One region of the Nocardiopsis sp. LDBS0036 genome, then DNA from elsewhere that is predicted to be linked to it. Evidence: riboswitches for the same ligand, from Rfam matches in the RefSeq annotation. Region 1 holds a riboswitch; the other holds the start of a gene.

Region 1 (3,334 bases):
CCCGAGCCTGAGACCGCGGTGCCGCCCGCGCGGCTCACGCCACCAGGCGGGCGAACAGCCCCGGGTCGGCGTTGCCCCCCGAGACGACCGCGACCGTCTCCTGCGGGCGGCCGGGCGCGGTGGGCACCCGGCCCGCCAGGACCGCGGCGGCGGCCAGGGCCCCGCTGGGCTCGGCGACCAGGCGCGCCCCGTGGGCGAGGGCGGCGACGGCGCGGGCGATCTCCTCCTCGGTCACGGTGACGACCTCGTCCAGGCGGGCGCGCAGGTGGGCGAAGGTCAGCTCGGACAGGCACACGCGCACCCCGTCGGCCATGGTGCGGTGGGTGCGCTCGGGCGGCCAGGTGACCAGGCTTCCGGTGCGCAGGCTCTCGGCGGCGTCGGCGGCCAGTTCGGGCTCCACCCCCACGACGCGGACCCGGCGCGGGCCCGCGGCGGCCAGCGCGGCGGTGGCCACCCCCGAGGCGAGCCCGCCTCCGCCCACGGGCACGACGACGGTCGCGACCCCGGGCGACTGCTCCAGGATCTCCAGGCCGACCGTGCCCTGGCCCGCGATGACGCTCGGGTCGTCGAAGGGCGGGACCAGGGCGAGCCCCTCCTCGTCCCGGAGCCTGCGGGCGGTGGCCTCCCGCTCCCGGGGGGCGACCATGACGATGCGGGCTCCCAGGGCGCGCATGCGGTCGACCTTCACCCCGGGCGCGCCCTCGGGGACGACGACGGTGCAGGGCACCCCGTGCCGGGCGGCGGCGTGGGCGAGCGCCTGGCCGTGGTTGCCCGAGGAGTGGGTCACCACACCGCTTCGGCGCTGGTCGGGGTCGAGCAGGGCGACGGCGTTGGTGGCGCCGCGCAGCTTGAAGGCCCCGGTGGGCTGGAGGCTCTCGGGTTTGAGCAGGAACGGCGGCCCTCCGGCGGGGCCCGCCGTCAGCGGGGTGCGCACCACCTCCCCGCGCAGGCGTTCCCGGGCGGCGCGGACGTCCTCCACCGTGATCAGTTCCATGCGCCCTCTATGCCCGGTCCCGGTCCGGCCACGCGTGCGGACGGCGCTCCGCCGGTCGGGCGGCTCGCGGGGGGTCCGGTCGTCGGCCGGGAGGGGAGCGGGTCTCGCGGAAGGGACCCGCGTGCACTACCGTGGCCGGTTGACTGTCAGCACAAGTCCATATCGTCGACGTCGCAGTGCACGGGAAGCCGGTGGAAGTCCGGCGCGGTCCTCGCCACTGTGACCGGAGTGCGCCTCCCGCACGCCACTGGGCCGGACACGGCTCGGGAAGGGTGGGGGCGCGGGGCCAGAGCCCGACTCCGGGAGCCAGGAGACCGGCTGCGACCGTCCGCGTCATCAGACCACGAAGGATGGTTTGTTCGATGAAGCCCACCGGGGCACGCGCGGTCCGGTACCGCCTGCCCGCCTGCGCCGCCCTCGCCCTGCTCCTGGCCACGACCGCCTGCGGCGGGGGCTCCGCCGCCCCCTCCCCCGAGGCTGCCGGGGAGACGATCCGCAACTGCGGCGTCGACGTGGCCGCGGACAGCCCGCCGGAACGGGTGTTCGCCGCCTACCAGCCCGCCATCGAGACCGCCCACGCGCTGGGCCTCAGCGACCGCCTGGTGGGGACGGCGTTCCTGGACGCCGCCGTCCTGGAGGAGTACGCCGACGCCCAGGCCGGGCAGGAGTACTACCCCAACCTGCCCAGCCGGGAGGAACTGCTCAGCCACGGGCCCGACTTCGTGCTCGCCGGGTTCAACGACGTGTTCACCGACGAGAACCTCGGTACGCGGGCCTCCCTGCGCGAGCTGGGCATCGGCAGCTGGATCCCGGCTCCGCTGTGCCCTAGCGGGGACGGCCGCACCGACGCGACCATCGACCCGGCCTCGGTGACGATGGACAACGTCTACGCCGACCTGCGGAACCTGGGCGCCCTGTTCGACGCGCGCGAGCGCGCCGAAGAGGTCATCGCGGACATGGAGGGCACGATAGGCGGGGTCACCGAGGCCCTGGAGGGCGGCGTGCCTGAGGAGGACCGGCCCTCGGTGATGGTCGGCCGCCCCAGCGACCAGGGGTTCCGGGTGGCCGGCGGGCAGGACTTCTCCACCGAGATCATCCGGCTGGCCGGAGGCGTCAACGCCTTCGCCGACCTGGACGGCGGTCGCAACCACGACGTGGCCGTCGAGGACGTGATCGCGCGCGACCCCGACTTCATCCTGGTCGACGTGTGCTGCGACGCGCGGATGACCGCCGCCGACGCCGCCCCGGACGTGGAGCGGATCACGGCCGATCCCGTGCTGGCCAACCTGACCGCGGTCACCGAGGAGCAGGTGGAGGAGTTCACCTTCGCCGACCGTTCCGCGGGTGTGCGCAGCGCGGCCGCGGTGGAGACGGTCGCCCGGATCCTGCACCCCGGCCTGTTCGGGTAGGCGGGCCGGTGGCCCCCCATGTGGCCGGGAGGCCCGTGACGGCCGTGCCCTCGGGAGTCCGGCGCCGGCTGCGGGCCGCGGCCGACGGTTCCGGGGTTCTCGTCAGTGCCCGCGCCCGCGTCGCCGGGTTGGCGGTGGCGCTGCTGGTCCTGGCCGCGACCCTGCTGGCGTCGGTCCTGGTCGGTTACGAGCGGCTGTCCGTGGCCGACGTGTACCTCGCCTACGCCGGTTTCACCGGTTCGGACACCGACTTGGTCGTGCGGCACCTGCGTGTGCCGCGTACCCTGGCCGGGCTGGCGGTCGGCGCGGCCCTGGGCGTGTCCGGGGTCCTGGCGCAGGGGGTGACCCGCAACCCCCTCGGTGACCCCGGCGTCCTCGGCATCAACGCGGGCGCCTCCCTGGCGGCGGTCCTCGCGATCAGCGTGTTCGGGGTGTCCGCGCTACTGGGCTACGTCGGCTTCGCCTTCGCGGGCGCGGCGGTCGCCGCCTGCGTGGTCCACGCCGTGGGGTCGCTGGGTCCGGAGGGGGCCAGTCCGGTCAGGCTCACGCTCGCCGGAGCCGCGGTCTCGGCCCTGCTGGCTTCGCTGACCTCGGCGATCGTCCTGCGCGACCGCGCGAGCCTGGACGAGTACCGGTTCTGGGTGGTGGGCTCGCTGGCGGGTGCCGACGGCGCGGCGCTGCTCCAGGCGCTGCCGTTCCTGGCCGCCGGGCTGGTGACGGCGGTGGCGGTGGCCCGGTCCCTGAACGCGGTGGCGCTCGGCGACGAGCTGGCCCGCTCCCTGGGGACACGGCTGTGGCTGGTGCGCGGGACGAGCGCCCTGGCGGTGGTGCTCCTGGCCGGGACGGCGACGGCCGTGGCGGGTCCGATCGGCTTCGTCGGGGTCGCCGTGCCGCACGTGGCGCGGGTCCTGGTCGGCCCCGACCACCGATG
Region 2 (3,334 bases), 1.9 Mb from region 1:
CGGGCGGCCTCCACGCTGGTGACGTCGGCGTCCAGCGCCTCGATGCCGCCGACGATCAGCCCGAACTCCGAGTAGCACATGTGCGTGTGGATGGTCGTGGACGGCGACACCCCCGACGTGGCCAGGCGGAAGGAGCCCACCGCCCAGTCCAGGTACCGCGCCCGGTGCTCCGAGCGCAGCGGCAGCAGTTCGCGCAGGGCCGCCTCGTCCACCTGGATATGGCGGATCCCGGCGCGTTCCAGGTCGGCGACCTCGTCGCGCAAACTCAAGGCCACCTGGCGTGCGGTCTCGCCCAGCGGCTGGTCGGTGCGCACGAACGACCAGGCGAGCATGGTGACCGGACCGGTCAGCATGCCCTTGACCGGCTTGTCGGTGCGCGACTGGGCGTAGGTGGTCCACTCGACCGTCATCGGCTGGGGGCGCGAGACGTCGCCGAACAGGATCGGCGGGCGCACGCACCGCGAACCGTAGGACTGCACCCAGCCGTTCTCGGTGGTGGCGTAGCCCTCCAGCTGCTCGGCGAAGTACTGGACCATGTCGTTGCGCTCGGGCTCGCCGTGCACGAGCACATCCAGTCCGATCTCCTCCTGGAGCGCGACGACCCGGTCGATCTCCTCGCGCAGGACGGCCTTGTAGGCGTCCTCCGCCAGTTCCCCCCTGCGGTGCGCGGCGCGGGCGCGGCGCAGCTCGGCGGTCTGCGGGAAGGACCCGATGGTGGTCGTGGTGAGCGGGGTGTCGGTGGGCCTGCCGCGTTCCCGCGGGCGCTCGTAGGCGTCCGGGCCCAGGGCGTCGAGGCGGGCGCGCACGCGCGCGTCGGTGAAGGCGGGGGGACGGACGCCGCCCCGTCCGGTGTGCTCGGACTCGGCGCCCTCGGACAGCACGCGGCCGAGCAGGGCCGTCTCCTCGGCCTTCTGCCTGGCGAAGGCCAGGGCCCCGCGCAGCTCGGGGGCCAGGGAGGGCTCGGCGTCCAGGTCCAGGGGCACGTGCAGCAGGGAGCAGGAGGTGCTCACGGTCAGCTCGTCGGTGAGGGCGAGCAGGGTACCGAGCGCGGCGACGGCGGCCGGGATGTCGGTGCGCCAGACGTTGCGCCCCTCCACCACGCCCGCGACCAGGCGGGTGGCACCCAGGCCGGAGACCCGCACCAGGTCGTCCACGCCCTCGTCGTCGGTGACCAGGTCCAGGCCGACCGCCTCGACCGCGGAGTCCTTGAGGACGCGCAGGGCGGCGGAGCCGATGGAGCCGAAGTAGGTGGACACCAGCAGGGAGGGGCGGTCGGTGACCGCGCCCAGGTACTGGTAGGCGCGCTCCAGGTGGCCGACGGCGGCGCGGCCCTCGTCGGTGGCCAGGATCGGCTCGTCCAGCTGGACCTCGGTGGCGCCCGCGGCCCGCAGGTCGCCGAGCAGCTGGGCGTAGGCCTCCAGGAGCTGGTCGAGCAGCTGGACGGGTTCCCAGCCCTCGGGGGCGCCGTCGGCGGGCTTGGCCAGCAGCAGGAAGGTGAGCGGACCGACCAGGACCGGGCGGGTGTGGAAACCCGCCTCGGCCGCCTCTCGGAACTCGGCGACGGGCTTGTCGCCCACCAGGCGGGGACGGCTGCCGGGCGAGAGCTCGGGGACCAGGTAGTGGTAGTTCGTGTCGAACCACTTGGTCATCTCCAGCGGCGGGGCGCCCTGTTCGCCGCGGGCGAGCGCGAAGTAGCGGCGCAGTTCCTCCTCGCGGTCCGCCGCCGCGGCGGGAGGGGCGAAGCGGGAGGGGACCAGGTCGAACAGGACCGCGGTGTCCAGCACGTGGTCGTAGTAGGAGAACGTGTTGGAGGGGATGTCGTCGACACCGGCCTCGCGCAGCTGGGCGTAGACGCCCAGGCGCAGCCCGGCGGCGACCTCGTCCAGTTCGCGGGCGGTGGTGCGGCCCCTCCAGTGGGACTCGCAGGCGCGCTTGAGCTCGCGGGCGGGGCCGATGCGCGGGTAGCCGTGCACGGTCGAGCGCACGGAGGGGCGTGGTCCGCCCGGGGCCGCGGACGGCGCGGGGGTCGTGGTCATGAGCTTCTCTCCCTCGTCGAAAGCCGGGTACCGGCCGCGAGGGGAGAAGAGGGGAGGACACGCCGACGGACGCGCCGCGGGCGCGCACCGGACCTGCCACCGCCTCCGGCCCTCCCTCGGGGCGCGGGACCACCGGCGCCGCGGGTGCGTCGCCGGGTGGAGGCAGGTCTTCGGACTCGGGGGCGCGGGCGGTGCCGACACCGCTCCTCCTACTGGCCGCCGCTTCCCGGTGTGCGGTCTCCGCGACCGGCACTACCAGTGCTCATGGCGACGTTCGTTCCCCCATACCGCTGCGGGGCAGTCCCGGACTCGCACCGGGTTCCCTCTTGCGACATGGTTCCGCCCCGCCCGTTCCGGGCCGGACCCGGGACGCGGGGGTGGATCATGTACCTTCCACGGCTGCAAGTATAGGGAGGGCCCCCTTCGCCCCTGTACCCGGCGTGCGGCCCCATGCGCCCGGCCCGGACGGTGAGAACCCCCGTCCTTCGACCGGCGTCACACACGAAGTCAAGCGTTGCGCGGGTGAGCTCCCCTCTGCTCCCCGCGGACGTTCGTCTGAGCGATGAACGTGGAGATTCCCTCGTGAGTAAGCAGTCCCGCCTCGCCATGGCACCGGACCACCCCCTGATCACGGTCGTGGTAGCCCTGGCGGTCCTGGCGGGCATGGTGTTGTTGGCCACCCGCTCCTCCGGGGAGCCCGAGCCCGGGCCGCGGACGCATGGAGCGCCGGTCTCCGAGAGCGAGCCGTCGCCCCCGGCCTCCGGTGAGCCCGACGGGCTCACCGAGGTGGACGCGGCCGCGGTGGCGGGCCTGGAGGAGGCCGAACTGCCCTACGACGGGGAGATCTCCGTCGCGGTGACCTATCCGGTGATCCCCAACGCCGAGCCGCTGGCCGACTTCCTGGAGCGTGAGCTGACCGACGAGGTGCACGCCTTCGAGGCCGCCAGCCCCGGCGCGGTCTCCTTCGAGGCGGGGTGGAACCTGACCGCGGCGCGCGACGGCCTGCTGGGGGTCCGCGTGACCCGGGTGGAGACCGACTCCGAGGGGTCCCGGGAGGGGTACACCACCTACTGGTACGACACCGAGACCGCGGCGCACCACCCCTCCGCCGCACTGGTCGGCGGCCAGGAGCAGCTGGAGGAGCTCAACGGCCTGGTGCGCGGCGCCGTCGGAAGCGGGGAGGGCGGGGAGGGCCCGGCCGACCCCGGCGTCGTCCACCCGATCAGCTCCCTGTACGACTCGGTGGGCTTCAACCCCGACGGCGACCTGGTCGTGGAGTTCGACGCCGGGCAGGTCGC

The links. A riboswitch is a leader RNA that binds a small molecule or an ion and turns the genes downstream of it on or off. The one in region 1 is predicted to bind cobalamin.
Region 2: another riboswitch for cobalamin. It lies ahead of metE (5-methyltetrahydropteroyltriglutamate--homocysteine S-methyltransferase); the one in region 1 lies ahead of UIS43_RS05815 (ABC transporter substrate-binding protein).

The regions. Positions count from the first base shown of each region.
Region 1 covers NZ_CP141103.1:1,370,548-1,373,881, forward strand. The annotation lists gene UIS43_RS05805 (hypothetical protein) at 1-11, shown strand, start outside; gene UIS43_RS05810 (threonine/serine dehydratase) at 35-994, opposite strand; cobalamin riboswitch at 1,152-1,332, shown strand; gene UIS43_RS05815 (ABC transporter substrate-binding protein) at 1,357-2,403, shown strand; gene UIS43_RS05820 (iron ABC transporter permease) at 2,439-3,334, shown strand, end outside.
Region 2 covers NZ_CP141103.1:6,062,163-6,065,496, reverse strand. The annotation lists gene metE (5-methyltetrahydropteroyltriglutamate--homocysteine S-methyltransferase) at 1-2,036, opposite strand, end outside; cobalamin riboswitch at 2,201-2,364, opposite strand; gene UIS43_RS25770 (polysaccharide deacetylase family protein) at 2,643-3,334, shown strand, end outside.